One region of the Priestia sp. KCTC 13724 genome, then DNA from elsewhere that is predicted to be linked to it. Evidence: riboswitches for the same ligand, from Rfam matches in the RefSeq annotation. Region 1 holds a riboswitch; the other holds the start of a gene.
What was found. A riboswitch is a leader RNA that binds a small molecule or an ion and turns the genes downstream of it on or off. The one in region 1 is predicted to bind S-adenosylmethionine.
Positions count from the first base shown of each region.

Region 2: another riboswitch for S-adenosylmethionine. It lies ahead of AC1UFB_RS14885 (M20 family metallopeptidase); the one in region 1 lies ahead of metK (methionine adenosyltransferase).

Region 1 covers NZ_JBXDLD010000057.1:35,539-43,276, reverse strand. The annotation lists gene AC1UFB_RS08745 (phosphatase PAP2 family protein) at 1-35, shown strand, start outside; gene AC1UFB_RS08740 (glycosyltransferase) at 56-694, shown strand; partial or broken gene AC1UFB_RS08735 (glycosyltransferase) at 745-1,203, shown strand; gene metK (methionine adenosyltransferase) at 1,528-2,730, opposite strand; SAM riboswitch class I at 2,865-2,982, opposite strand; gene pckA (phosphoenolpyruvate carboxykinase (ATP)) at 3,256-4,848, shown strand; gene AC1UFB_RS08720 (DUF2584 domain-containing protein) at 4,880-5,122, opposite strand; gene AC1UFB_RS08715 (alpha/beta hydrolase family protein) at 5,184-5,966, opposite strand; gene AC1UFB_RS08710 (ABC transporter substrate-binding protein) at 6,142-7,140, shown strand; gene AC1UFB_RS08705 (ABC transporter ATP-binding protein) at 7,143-7,738, shown strand, end outside.
Region 2 covers NZ_JBXDLD010000109.1:13,457-21,194, forward strand. The annotation lists gene AC1UFB_RS14865 (NCS2 family permease) at 1-215, opposite strand, end outside; gene AC1UFB_RS14870 (5'-deoxyadenosine deaminase) at 517-1,860, opposite strand; gene AC1UFB_RS14875 (hypothetical protein) at 2,274-2,933, shown strand; gene AC1UFB_RS14880 (protein-glutamine gamma-glutamyltransferase) at 3,120-3,932, opposite strand; gene AC1UFB_RS14885 (M20 family metallopeptidase) at 4,024-5,226, opposite strand; SAM riboswitch class I at 5,297-5,401, opposite strand; SAM riboswitch class I at 5,501-5,598, opposite strand; gene AC1UFB_RS14890 (aspartate aminotransferase family protein) at 5,758-7,077, opposite strand.

The DNA of each region.
Region 1 (7,738 bases):
TCTCTGGAATTATCGGTCTACAGTTGTTCTACTAAATCAAAATGGAGGTGGTAGGATGAGGATTACATTGATATCAGATACGTTTTCTCCTGAGATCAACGGAGTCGCAAAAACATTAAAGCGCTTTACTTATTATTTATCTCGTCAACGAATTGACTATGAGGTTTTTGCACCTGAATCATCGTCCCGCACATTTAGTCCATTATCCATTAATCATTCATTAAGTATACCATTCTTTCTTTATCCACAATGTCGGTTTGCCTTACCGAATGTTATAAAGATGAAGAAAAAAATAAAGGAGTTCAATCCTACAATCATGCACGTTGCTACTCCTTTTTCAATGGGACTTAGTGGCATTCATGTGGCTAAAAAGCTTAGTATTCCTTTAGTTGGTTCTCATCATACTGACTTTGAACACTATCTTCCAAGCTACAAGTTAGGACACTTATCTCCTCTTCTGTGGAGATATATGAAATGGTTTTACGAACCGTTTGAAGAGATTTTTGTTCCCTCTCTTGAAACAAAAAAGCAGCTCTTAAATCAAGGCTTTAAATCTATATCTATCTGGTCTAGAGGAGTCGATCATCATTTATTTCATCCCTACTACGATAAATTTGATATCCGCATAAAATACAATATAAAAAAGCCTTATATCTTAACATATGTTGGACGTTTATCTCCTGAAAAAACGTAGCATTTTTATTAAAGCTATCTCGCTTACTTCCCGACCATTTACGCCACCAAGTACAGTGGCTTATTGTTGGAGGTGGGCCTAGCAAGGAGGCGCTGCAGCAAGAAGCGGGTGAATCCATTACATTCATCGACTTCTTAGAACATGAGCATTTAGCTAAACTATATGCAGCTTCCGACCTATTCATATTTCCTTCTGAAACGGAGACCTTTGGTAACGTTGTATTAGAAGCATTGTCCTGCGGTACGCCTGTCATTGCTGCTAATGCAGGGGGAGTAAAACATATTGTTAGCAATGAGAAGAATGGCTACCTCTGCACCCCGAATTCACTTGAAGAATTTATTGAATCCATTTGTACTTTGTTAGAGTCCTCCCAGCTTCGACTAAGGTTTGGAGACGCTGCTCGTCGCTATGCTCTTACGCAATCTTGGGATTCTATTTTTGACCAATTACTGCTTCGCTATGAAGCAGTCACTACTAAATCAAACAATGGGTTAGAATTTGTTCAATAAAAAAGAGTTTGGGACATAACAAAATGATTGCTTCTAAGAGACGAACAATAGCTGTTCCAATCTTTTTGGTTTGTCCCAACACGTTCGTTCTATTGCGCTACGGCCACTCGCTTTCCGCGGGGAGGAACCTGAGCTTCCTCGCTGCGCTGCGGGATCTCAGTTTTCCCTCTCTTTCCCGCAGGAGTCGAGTGTCCTACGCTCCATTCCACCCTGTTTCCAACATTGTTTTCACAATCAACAAAAAACCTGAACGATTAAAAGTGAGAAACTCTCAATCGTTCAGGTTTATCATTGGCTGAATTACTTATGTCCCAGCCTCTTTTTTTATTTAGCTAAAGCTTCAGTTTTTAAAGCTTCTGCTTTATCAGTGAACTCCCAAGGAAGCTCAACATCAGTACGACCAAAGTGACCGTATGCTGCTGTTTGCTTATAAATTGGGCGTCTTAAATCAAGCATTTTAATGATACCAGCTGGACGAAGATCAAAGTTGTTACGTACTACTTCAACTAATACTTCTTCAGTTACTTTACCTGTTCCAAATGTATCAATAGAGATTGAAACTGGCTGAGCTACACCAATGGCATATGCAAGCTGAACTTCACAACGATCAGCTAATCCTGCAGCTACAATATTTTTCGCAACGTAGCGTGCTGCATATGCTGCTGAGCGGTCAACTTTTGTTGCATCTTTACCAGAGAATGCGCCACCACCGTGACGAGCATATCCACCATAAGTATCAACGATAATTTTACGACCTGTTAATCCTGCATCACCTTGAGGACCACCAATTACAAAACGTCCTGTTGGGTTAATGAAGTACTTCGTGTTCTCATCGATTAATTCTTGTGGAACAACTGGATTGATTACATATTCTTTTAAGTTACGTTGAATTTGCTCTAACGTTACTTCTGGATGATGCTGAGTTGAGATAACGATTGTATCAACACGAACTGGTTGATTGTTTTCATCATATTCAACCGTTACTTGCGTTTTACCATCTGGACGAAGGTAAGGTAAAATTTCTTCTTTACGCACTTCTGTTAAGCGACGCGCTAACTTATGAGCTAAAGAAATTGGTAACGGCATTAATTCTTTTGTTTCATTACAAGCGTAGCCAAACATTAAACCTTGGTCACCAGCTCCGATTGCTTCAATTTCTTCATCAGACATTGAACCTTCACGAGCTTCTAACGCTTGGTCTACACCAGCAGCGATATCTGGAGATTGCTCACCGATTGCTGTGATTACTCCACAAGTATCCGCATCAAAACCATATTTTGCACGCGTATAACCAATTTCTTTGATTGTATCACGTACTGTTTTTTGAATATCTACATAAGTAGATGTTGTGATTTCACCACTTACTAATACTAAACCAGTTGTTACGCTTGTTTCACAAGCAACACGAGCATTTGGATCTTCAGCTAAAATAGCATCAAGAATTGAGTCAGAAATTTGGTCACAAATTTTATCTGGATGTCCCTCTGTAACAGATTCTGACGTAAACAGACGACGTTGTGTTGACATCGGTTTTCCTCCTTTAAATATGATACATTGTGATACGGTACTCATTCCCTTATTGTGGTTCATTTACATTTTTTCAATATAAAAAACCTTTCCTTGTATCGAGGAAAGGTATCAAGTTCTGCATAAGCCTTTCACTCTTATCGATCAAGGTTTATTCCCTTGCATCAGGTTAGCACCTTATCACCTCTATGGAAATGGGTGATGGTTGCTGGGTTTCATAGGGCCTGTCCCTCCACCAGCTCGGGATAAGAGAGTATCCGTTCAAGGACATATCATACAGGAAAATGCTCTGTTATGTCAATAACATTCCTATGAAAATCACTTAAAGGTTGTATTTTCCTCCCCTATTATTTACAGAAACCTTTCACTAGTAAGATCATCTCACAAAAACGTTTTATGCTCTCTAAAACAAAAAATTTTCGCAACATTTTAACATTTTCATTCGAATAGTATAGACTATTTAAAGTAATGTGTTATACTAATTGTACATTTAAACATCATTTTAAAAAAAGGAAGGTAGTGCACATGAGTACTGTTAATATGTCTATTGAATTAGCCAATCTCCTGGAATCTGAAAAAGTGAATCACCAACTATCTGTTTCTCAATTAGTCGAAAAGATTTTAGAGCGACAAGAAGGCGTATTGACTTCTACAGGTGCTATTCAAGTTGAAACAGGAAAATATACGGGGCGTTCCCCACACGATAAATTCATTGTAAGCGATTCCTTAACATCTCATACTGTTGAATGGGGAGATGTGAATCAACCGTTTTCATCTGAACGATTTGACGCGCTTTATAAAAAAGTATTAGAACATTTAAAAGAACAAAATGAGCTATTTGTGTTTAACGGCTATGCGGGCGCCGATGATAAATATCAGCTTCCAATCCAAGTCGTAAATGAATACGCATGGCATAATTTGTTTGCTCACCAACTATTTATTCGTCCAGAAGACACGAAGCTAAAAAGTGATGCTGAATCATTCTCAATTGTATCTGCTCCTACTTTTAAAGCTGTTCCAGACATTGATGGGACAAATTCAGAGACATTTATTATTATTTCATTTGAACGAAGAGTTGTATTAATTGGTGGAACGGAATATGCAGGCGAAATGAAAAAATCTATTTTCTCAGTAATGAATTTCCTACTTCCTCAAAATAACATACTTCCTATGCACTGCTCAGCTAATGTTGGCAAAGAAGGTGATGTTGCACTATTCTTTGGACTATCTGGCACCGGAAAAACAACATTATCAGCTGACGCTACCAGAAGACTAATTGGTGACGATGAGCACGGTTGGTCTAGTACAGGCGTATTTAACATTGAAGGCGGTTGTTATGCAAAATGCATTCAACTATCAAAAGAAAAAGAGCCTCAAATTTTTAATGCCATTCGATTTGGAACAGTTTTAGAAAATGTTGTGATTAACTCGAATACTAGAATTGCAGACTATAATGATAATAGCTTAACAGAAAACACTCGTGCTGCTTATCCAATTCAAGCAATTGATAACACAATCTTACCGAGCGTTGCAGGACATCCTACGGCAATTGTTTTCTTAACAGCAGACGCATTTGGAGTTTTACCTCCAATTAGCAAACTAACAAAAGAACAAGCAATGTATCATTTCTTAAGTGGGTATACAAGTAAACTTGCGGGAACAGAGCGCGGAATTACTGCGCCACAGGCGACGTTCTCTACTTGTTTTGGTGAACCATTCTTACCTCTTCCACCTACAGCCTATGCTAAAATGCTAGGTAAAAAAATTGATGAGCATAACGTAAATGTTTATCTTGTGAATACGGGATGGACTGGTGGAGAGTATGGTGTTGGAGAGCGAATGAAGCTAGTTTACACACGCGCAATGGTTCAAGCAGCGTTAGAAGGAGAACTCATTAGCGTAGATACAGTTCAAGATCCTATCTTTGGACTTGAGATTCCTGCACATGTTCCTGGTGTCCCTGATGAAGTACTTCAACCAGTAAAAGCATGGAAGAATGCAAATTTATATGAAGAAAAAGCTCATCAATTAGCACAAAAGTTCACAAAGAACTTTGAGCGCTTTGCAAATGTAGCTCCAGAAATTTCACAAATGGGCGGACCGATTATTTCAAAATAATGAAAAGCCGGAATTTTAATTCCGGCTTTTTTTAGTTTGTGGAGTGTAGCTTTATTAACTCGTATGTGACAACGGTTTTATTTTGCTCTAACTCAAGCTTTTTAATAATACCTGTCCCAACGCGTTCACCATTCTTCGTTTTATGAATACTAAGCGGAACCTCAAGAGGGTATAAGCGGTAGCCTTTTTTTTCAATTTGAAATACATTATCTACTACTCGCTTCTCATTTCCTTTTGTAACAATCATCGTATTTAATTCTAGTGGCATTCCCATCCTTCTTACCTCCCTTTCTTTTCCTCTATTGTACAATGCTTTTTCTATGCTGGCATATCTTTTATTTTGTTTTCATCCATTCAGTTAAATTTTTCACTGTCTCTCGGTTTTGCTTCGGAGGAAACGCATGAGGAAATCCATCAAAGTACCAGCTTTCCACGGGCTTCCCATGTTCACTCAGCATTTTCTCTAATTGATATGCATGCTCAATTGACACGTTTGCATCTTCTTTTCCATGTATTAACAATGTCGGTATACTTAGCTTATATGCCTGAGTTAGCGGTGAACGCCATTCATACCTGTCTGGATATTTCGAAGGTGTCCCACCAATGACCCTTTTCATCATACGCCTTAAATCTGTTCGCTCTTCATAGGTAAGAATCATATCCGTTACCCCTCCCCATAAAACAAGCGAACGTGCTGAACTTTTTTCAATGGCAGTAAACAAAGCCATTACGCCTCCTCGTGAAAAACCAAATACATGGATTCGGTCTTGATGAACTCGAGGGTAATTGACAAGTAAGTCATAAGCTGCAAAAGCATCGTAACGATCATCTCCCCCAAAATCTTCGTTTCCTTCTCCACCTTGATTCCCTCGATAAAATGGAGCCATTACAATGAATCCTTGAGATGCGAATTGAATTAGCCTCCCTGGTCTCACAGTACCTACATTTTTTATGCCACCTCTTAAATATAAAAATCCATCATATGTACCTTCTTCTTTTGGTTCCGCTAACATCCCCTTAATTTTTAAACCTTGACACATATACGTCACAATTGACAACGAAATGCGTGGATTGGGAGATGGAAAAGGATATTGACTAATAATAGTTCCGTCCTTCATAAAAAACCCTCCTTATCATTCAATCGTTTTTAACCAGACGTTCACACTATTTTATCCATTATCATATATTATTGTAGAAAAAGTCACGCTATCAATCCTACTCCACATATTGGCCTATTACTATGTTTCATCATAATTGATTTACAATCTTATTTTAACGTTAGGAGGAAATACCATGCGAAAAATAAAATGGCTGCTGTCCATCATCACTATTTGTATTTTAACCTTCACTTTAATGAGCTGTGGTAAACAAAGCTCAATTGAAACTGTTCGCGTAGGAGAAGTAACAAGATCCATCTTTTATGCTCCCCAATATGTAGCTATATCAAAAGGTTTTTTTGAGAAAGAAGGACTAAACGTAGAATTAAAAACTACTTGGGGCGGAGACAAAACGATGACTTCCCTTTTATCCGATGGCATAGATGTTGCATTAGTTGGTTCAGAAACTTCAATCTATGTCGCTGCACAAGGTTCTGATGATCCCATTATTAACTTTGCGCAACTAACGCAAACGGATGGCACATTTCTAGTAGCACGTGAAAAAGTTGATAACTTCTCATGGGACCAGTTAAAAGGAAAAACATTCTTAGGACAGCGTAAGGGTGGCATGCCACAAATGGTTGGAGAGTACGTCTTAAAAGAACATAATATTGACCCTAAAAACGATCTAACACTTATTCAAAATATTGATTTTGCTAACGTTTCAAGTGCTTTTGCATCTGGAACTGGCGACTATGTCCAACTATTTGAGCCAACGGCCAGTATTTTTGAAAAAGAAGGAAAAGGTTACATTGTTGCTTCTTTTGGTGAAGAGTCAGGAAAGGTTCCATATACAACATTCATGTCAAAAAACAGCTTTTTAAAAGAAAATCCTGAAACTGCTGAGAAATTTACAAGAGCTATCTATAATGCACAGCAGTGGGTTGATACGCACAGTGCAAAAGAAGTTGCTGAAGCAATCGCTCCTTATTTTGACGACACATCAATCGATACAATTGAAACCGTTGTTGAGAGATATAAAACCCAAGATTCATTTGCTACTAACCCAGTGTTAGATAAAGAAGAGTGGGAAAACCTTCAACGCATTATGGATGAAGCTGGTGAACTACCTAAGCGTATTGATCACAAAACATTAGTCAACACAAAAATTGCAACTGACGTCATGGAGCAGTAACCATGTCAGGCTTACAAATCACAAACGTCCACCACGTATATGTCACAATGAAATCAGCCACCACAGCTTTAGAAAATATCAACCTTTCAATTAAAGAAGGAGAATTTATTTCTTTTCTAGGACCTAGCGGATGTGGAAAGACGACGCTTCTTTCGATTTTGGCTGGGTTAATTAAACCAACTTCAGGTGAAGTAAACATTAAGAATAAACTTGTTCAAGAGCCTACAGCAGAAGTTGGTTATATGCTTCAACAAGACTACTTATTTCCCTGGAAGACGATAAAAGACAACATCCTTCTTGGACTAACAATCCAGCGTAACCTTACAAAGGAACATGAGCAGCGAGCATTAATGCTCTTAGAAGGAATGGGATTGAAAAGCGTTTCAGATTTTTTTCCACATCAATTATCTGGAGGTATGCGTCAACGTGTGGCGCTCGTTAGAACACTCGCTACGAATCCTAGTATTTTACTTTTAGATGAACCCTTTTCAGCTCTAGACTTTCAAACGAAATTAAAGTTAGAAGAGCTTGTATCAAAAACCTTAATGACTTATGAAAAAACGGCGGTACTCGTTACGCATGATATTGGAGAAGCAAT
Region 2 (7,738 bases), on a different contig from region 1:
AGCGACATAAGTATTGTACTGAATACAATGGCATAAATCGTTGCTGCTAACGCTGCTTCTTTCGGAATACCAGCGTCAGATAAAATAAGCGGATTGACGATAACCATGTAGCTAACGGTCATAAAAGTGGTTAAGCCCGCTAAAATTTCTTGTTTTGGCGTTGTTTGACGTTCCGAGAGTTTAAACACGCGCTCTAATATACTACTACGCTCCAAAACATGCGCCTCCCTGTTTATTGTTATAACATAACCTCAATCTGTGGTGATCAGGCGTCTTGAACAACTAATTTCTTCATTAGAGCTCATACAAAAACATAATAAGCGGCAGAGAGAACTCCACCACTTATTATGGCTAGAATGTACACTTTTCACATCTTGAAGTAAAATCTTTTGTCCTATTATAGTCCTAATTATGAAAGATGCAAAGGCGGAAAACGTTATCATAATAAAACTTTTTATATTCTATTTATTTTTAATTTTCAAATTAACGATACTAGTAAAAAGTTTAGCTGCTTTTTTACGACGTAAGCAGCGCTACTCTTTTTAATAAACGCTCGATAGTGCCATTGGCTTCTTTTAAAACAATTCTCTCATCAATTGTTTTTAAGACTCGGTTATCCATCACAATTTGGCCATCCACCATCGTTATTTCCACATCTCCTCGCGTAGCTGAATAAACAACGCGCGAGATTGGGTCCACACCATATGATGGAAACGTATGAAGCTGATAAAGGTTCAGCATAGCTAAGTCGGCTTTTTTCCCAACCTCAATACTTCCAATTTCATTTTCAAGCCCAACAGCTTTGGCTCCACCAATCGTTGCCATTTCAAGCACATGCTTCGCATTCATCGCTGTAGGCCCATAGGACGGCTTATGAATCGTTGCTGCAAGGCGCATTTCATTAAACATATCGAGGTTATTATTACAAGGCGCGCCATCTGCTCCTAAACTTAGACAAATGCCCTGTTCATGAAGATGTGGAATCTCAGCAAATCCCGAAGCAAGTTTCATATTTGAGCCTGGGCAATGACTCACCTTTACTCCTCTATCTTTAATCACTGCCTTTTCCTGGTCATTCAGCCAGACGCAGTGTGCTAAAATTAACCGCTCATTGGCTAACCCTAAGTGATCTAAGTATAAAATATTTCGCATGCCTGTTTCTTCTTCTACAATTCGAATTTCCTCTTGGTTTTCAGACGCATGCGTATGTACATGCACACCGTAAGTCGCGGATAAGTGCGCAACTTCTCTTAGTAAATCTTCCGTACACGAAATAACAAATCGGGGAGAAAACGCGTACTGAATGCGGTCATTATAAGATCCGTGCCATTTCTCAAGCAGCTTAACACTTTCCGCAATTGAGGAAGCGGTTGTTTCCTGTAATGCTTTTGGCATGTTGTCCGCTTTTTTATCCATCATTACTTTACCAGCAATGGCGCGAATACCACTTTGTGCAATAGCTTCAAATGCCGAATCAGTATGATGCACGGTTTCCATATCCACGATAGTTGTAGTGCCACTTTTAATGAGCTCGCCAATACCTAATAATGCGGAGTAATAAATAGATTCTTCATCATGCGCAGCTTCTAAAGGCCATATTTTCTTTTGAAGCCAATCCATCAACTCCAAGTCATCGCCTTGTCCGCGAAACATCGTTTGGCATAAATGAATGTGAGTATGAATGAAACCAGGAACAATTGTCCGATTTGTTCCATCAATGACTTTATCGACTTTTTCCGGTGATAACCCTTTACCAATGGCAGCGATACGGTCTCCTACTATGTATAGATCTCCATATACAATGTCATTCTTTTCGTTCATCGTAATAATTTCCGCATTTTTAATTAAAATATGCTGCATTCCTTCAAGCCCCCTACTCTCTCTTTAAATCCATCGTTCTCTTGCGTTTCATTATATATCAAAAATAACTAATTATTCTGTCTATTGAAAAGGTAAAAAAAATTCCTAGCTGATTTACGCAGCTAGGAAGGTGGATCCACGAAAAATCCCAAGTCCCTTTTTCAAGAGGTTATACGAAATCGCAGGAGAATAATGTGATCTTGAATACATCATATTCTCTTTTTAACAGTAATGCCAGGAAAATGTCAGAAAACCTTACATACTTTTTTATATTTACATTTCTCCGATGTATTTCAACACATTTATTATTAAATTGTTTTAAAAGAAATTTGTCGTTTTTCCAGGAAAATATGGTAAAGTAATAGTCGTTACGATTCTATTTACCTAGTAATTATGGAAAGGGCCGACACCAAATGTTAAAAAAAGAAATGCTTTTTTGTGTATCAATCATACTTTTAGGCTTCACTTTTTTTGCAACAAAACCCGCTTCAGCAATGAGTACGGGATCTGAGCGATATACTATTTCTTCATATGTTGCTTATCTTAATACCCAGGGAGAGTCAGATTCAGCAGAGCAATTTTCAGCTTTATCTCCTGAACAGCAAGAAAAAGTTATCTACTACTTAAATCACCCAGACGAGCTACTTAATTCTATTGAAGTAACGGAATCCGTTGATTACGATGACGCGCCTACAAGCAATACAGCAGTAGCATCTGCATATGCAACGTCACGTTTTTCCACATTATCGTCTGGTGTATCACGCACGGCTTCCTATACAGCACAGTATAAAATTGCAGGGTTTACTACTACGCAAGTGAAAGCTACAGTCTATTATTCCACAAGTGGATCTAACGTTACGTCCGTACAAAGTGTGAGCGGAAAAGTTGTGAAAAACGTCAATCCCCTAGTCTCAATTTCAAAACAAAATTCCAAAACATGGGTCTCTTCTAACCGTGCTTACGGACAAATTGATTGGAATTGGAAGGTTGGGTTCAAAACAGCTGGTGTAAAGCGTCAAACTGTATATGGTACAGCCAGCGGTTCATCAGGTGGTTCATCTTCTACTCTTTAAATGAATGGAGGAGGTATTCCTTATGAAGAAATTGTCGCTGTGGATCATCGGTATCACAATTGCGCTGCTTCTTTTGTTTATTATAGCAGGGTATGCTTCTTTCTATAGCAACTAAGGCAGATTATATTGGTTCACTTCTACTCTTTATCATAGGAAACCCCCGCTTTGTGAAAGCGAGGGTTTTTCTTAACCAATGTATGTGCTTGAGCCTATTTGACTCACAACAAGAGGGAGCTTATCATAATCAACTTCAACGAGGACATCACGATGAACATAAAATTGGCTAAGGTAGCGGAAACCAACACGCGTAATGTATGACGTTAAGTAAGCAGACTCTGTTGCGTTTTCTTTTCTCTTTTCATTTAGCAGTTCAATAATTCCTTCAGCGGATTTAACGCCTACGCCGTGTCCAAAATACAAGTCGTCCCCAACGATAATCGTATTTTCACCTTGCCATTGAGGGGTATCTTCATGGTGATCAGGGTTTTTGAAATAAGCGCAGTCTCCCTCTAAAAAATCATAACCATGATGATTTTGAAGATTTAAATCTTCATCAAATTTACCGCTATATAATACTAAATTCGTAAATAATTGATTAAAATCCCTCTCTCCAATACTCTCCAACACACCTTTATAAAAAACCATAACAATCGCAACCGCACATTCAAACGCATAGAGCGAACCATTAAAGAAAATATCGTTTAATGCGACGGATGGCAACACGTTCTCTTTTAGCTTAAATCCTCCTTTTTCGGTTCGAAGCCAATATGTTTCGTTACATTCAGATTCTTTAAAAGTTGCAAATCTCGCACCACTTCTATACAACAGATACGATGCTTCTACAATTCGTAGGCGGGTAGTCAGCTCAAAATCTAACTGCATAATATTGTCATACCGATAAATTGTTTGATACTGAGCCATTTTTCTCAAAATCTGTGCTTTATTAGCTTCAAGCATGCTATATGGCACTGCATTCATATTTAATGCACGACCCTGCACAATAATAATAAGTGCGTCCCCCTTTCACTTACGTTCTTTTTATCATACGAGTGAAAGAGAGCTTTTATGAGAACGAAAGAAAAGATGTATTCTAGTCTAGCTCTGCCTGCCTCTTCGTAAATTCGTCTTTTATAGCACAAAGCGTGTCCTCTTCAGTTAATAAACGTAAGCCAATGAGAGCAAGACCTTTTGTCCCTTGAAGTAACCCTTTGTCACCTTCTGGAGATTTAGCTGCTTCACGAAATTCATCAGTGTGCCAAGCCAGCGTTTCAGCACCGATTTTGATATAAGGGTGAATGGTTGGTACCACTTGACTAACATTTCCTGCATCAGATGAGCCAATTCCAGGCTTATGCGCCGTATCTACGTCTTCGCCTAATTCTGTAAATACTTCTTCAAATACTCGATCAAAAGCGCGGTTTAGCTGAATATGATCTACTTTATTTTGAATGAAATATGCGTTAAGTTTAGCACCAGTTGCCATAGCCGCTCCCTTTGCGATTTGCTGTACTCTCTCCGTCACTTGATCACACTCTTTACGCGTTTGTGCGCGAATATAAAAGCGCGCTTTTGCATAGTCGGGAACAATATTGGGAGCCGTTCCTCCGTCTGTAATAATGCCGTGAATTTTCACATCATCCTTTACATGTTGACGAAGTGCGTTCACTCCATTGAATAATTGAATAACCGCATCTAACGCGTTAATGCCTTCTTCAGGAGCTGATGCTGCGTGAGATGCCTGTCCATAAAACTCAAAATCAATAGGATCCACAGCTAGCGTTGTCCCTGTAATACACGTTTCTTTTCCAGGGTGAACCATCATGCAAGCATTTAAGTCTTGCACAAGGCCCGCTTTCACAAAGCTTCCTTTTGCACTTCCATTCGGTCCACCTTCTTCCGCTGGGGTGCCCAACACAACAAGCTCTCCTCCTATTTCGTCAAGCACTTGGCTAAGCGCAATCGCTGCTCCTACGCTAGTTGTTCCAATAATGTTATGACCACAAGCATGTCCAAGCCCTGGAAGCGCATCATACTCCGCAAGAAATCCAATTCTCGGTCCTTTTCTTGCGGATGCTTTTTTTGCTAAAAATGCTGTATCATGTCCAGCTACCCCGCGTTCCACGGTAAAGTCTGCTTCTTCTAGCAGCTTACATAAGAGATAAGATGCAAATTTCTCTTCATTTCCGATTTCAGGATGGTCGTGGATTGCATGACTTGTATCTATGTAAGTTTGAGCTTGTTGGTTAATATACTCAATAACGCTTTCTTTAAGCTTTTCTATCTGTAAATTCATTCTTACACCCCATTTACTAAAAATAAAAAGGAAGCTTCATAGAAGAAGCTTCCTTATCTAAAGAACCTGCTTCTTATCGTTCAAGCTTCTAAGCGCTTGCTGGAATTAGCACAGTGCAATCAGCCTGTTGCTGAGGTGTCATAGGGCCAGGTCCCTCTACCTCTCTAGATAAGAAAACGTACAGTATGTAGTTATAAAATAATAAAACCTCCACTTACAGTGTCTTAATGACTGTAAGAAGAGGTTGGGATCATGTAAGTAAGAACCAGCTCTCTTCTTATCTATCAAGCACTGCTTGTTGGAGTTGGCACGGTTCAAATGTCCGTTGCCGAGGTTTCACAGGGCCAGTCCCTCCACCTCTCTGGATAAGAAGTTTGTCGAATATTGTAGAATATTGTTGATAACTTAAATCCTATGTTACACGCTGAGCAAAGGAATGTCAATGACTTTTCTGAAAAGATTTTTCTTTCTAACAATATGATACCGCTATCATAACTAGACCAACAAAAAAGAGTGCCTTAAGCACTCTTTTTATACATTAATAGCAACTTTTTGCTCATATAAATGAATAGCCTGATCTAGCATAGCAAGACCTTCATCAATCTGCTCTTTCGTTACGGATAAAGGTGGAACCATACGAATCACTTCGCTTGCATTGCCACAGAAATAGAAGAGAACGCCTTGTTCAAGAGCTAAGTCTAGAATTTCAAATAGTGCATCCCCATTGGGTTCACCTGTTTCAGGATGTACAATCTCAATTCCGATCATAAGTCCCACTCCACGAATGTCTCCAATTAGCGAATGCTTTTCTTTTAACAGCTCCAATTGTTTGAGCGCATAAGCACCCATTTCTTTTGCATTTTCGAGAAGATTTTCTTCTTGAAGCACTTCAAGTGTAGCAAGCGCAGCCGAACAGCCAATTGGATTACCGCCAAACGTAGTGCTATGCGTGCCAAGAGGCCATTTTTTCATAAGCTCTTGTGAAGCCACAGTAGCACTTAACGGAATGCCTGAAGCGATGCCTTTTGCAATAGCCATAATATCTGGCACGACGTCAAATGTCTGTGCAGCAAACCATTCTCCAGTACGTCCAAAACCTGTTTGCACCTCATCAAAAATGAGTAAAATGCCATGACGGTCACAGATTTCACGAAGCTTTTTCATCCAGCTTTTTGGTGGAATGATATATCCACCTTCACCAAGAACAGGCTCTAAAATAACAGCTGCTACTTCTTCTGGCGTTACTTGATGCTTAAACAAAGTATTAAAGTCTTTTTCAAGCTTGTCTTCAAAATAAGCATCTACATTAACACCGTCTGGACATTCTTTTGGATTGGCATATGGAATTTGATAGGTTAAACCAGAAGGCTGCTGAAACTGACGGTATTTACTTTTTGAAGTTGTGACGCTTAGCGCTCCCATTGAACGTCCATGAAAACAGCCTAAGAATGACACGACGTAAGGTCGTTTTGTTACGTGACGAGCAAGCTTTAAAGCGCCTTCAATTGCTTCCGTTCCGCTGTTTCCAAAGAAGAAACAGTCCAGGTTACCAGGCGTAACTTTTCCTAATTCGTCAGCTAATCTCAAGATAGACTCATACATGATAACGCCAGAAGGTCCATGAAGTAACTGGTCAGCTCCGTCTTTAATAGCTTGCACAACTTTTGGATGCCGATGTCCAACATTCGTTGTTGCAATTCCAGATGTAAAGTCTAGGTATTGTTTGCCGTCTAATCCATAGTAGTAGCACCCTTCTTCTTTTATAACGGGTAGATTTGGATGATCTTTTGCCATAGTAGGTGCTAAAAGTTCAGGCATTCTGTTAAATAGATGATTCCAATCGTTTGACATAGTAATCCTCCTGTTTTCTAACAAATTATTAAAAATATTCTAAAAACATTTGATGTCTTTATGATAAATGATGTGCATGCCGATGTAAATGAGTGTTTTAGGAATGATGACTCCATCATAGACTACGACTCTACAGGGTTTGTATATAAAATAGATTATTTTTATTTTTATGCTTTTTTTCTTTTCAAAACTTCTGATAAAACTTTGATAGAATAATATTTCTGTTTTATTCTACTATGTATTTTTATAAAAATCAATTGCATATATATAAATTTCTATGGTGACTAGTAGTTCTTATTTAGTTATTAAGAATGGGCTCTCCGCTTAGTGTAATTTAGAAACCACTCTTTACACATAGCTACATTTGTCGCACGAAGCATTCTAAAACACTAGCATTTTATTAATTATATGCGAGTAAAAGACAAATTGGCTGATTTAAGCTTGGTACACTACCAGACTTAAACCAGCCAATCTGTTTCATCATTTAAAACCTAACTTTTTAGGATAATTAGATAAATAAGCACTAACGTTGCATAAATATTGACTGAATTTTCCGTTTTATTATTTTTCCGTTTGAGAAGAAAAATGAAGACACGTGAACAGAGGTAGTAATCATCCATTTTTTACTATAACCTTTGGCGAGGGCGACAGAGACGGTTAA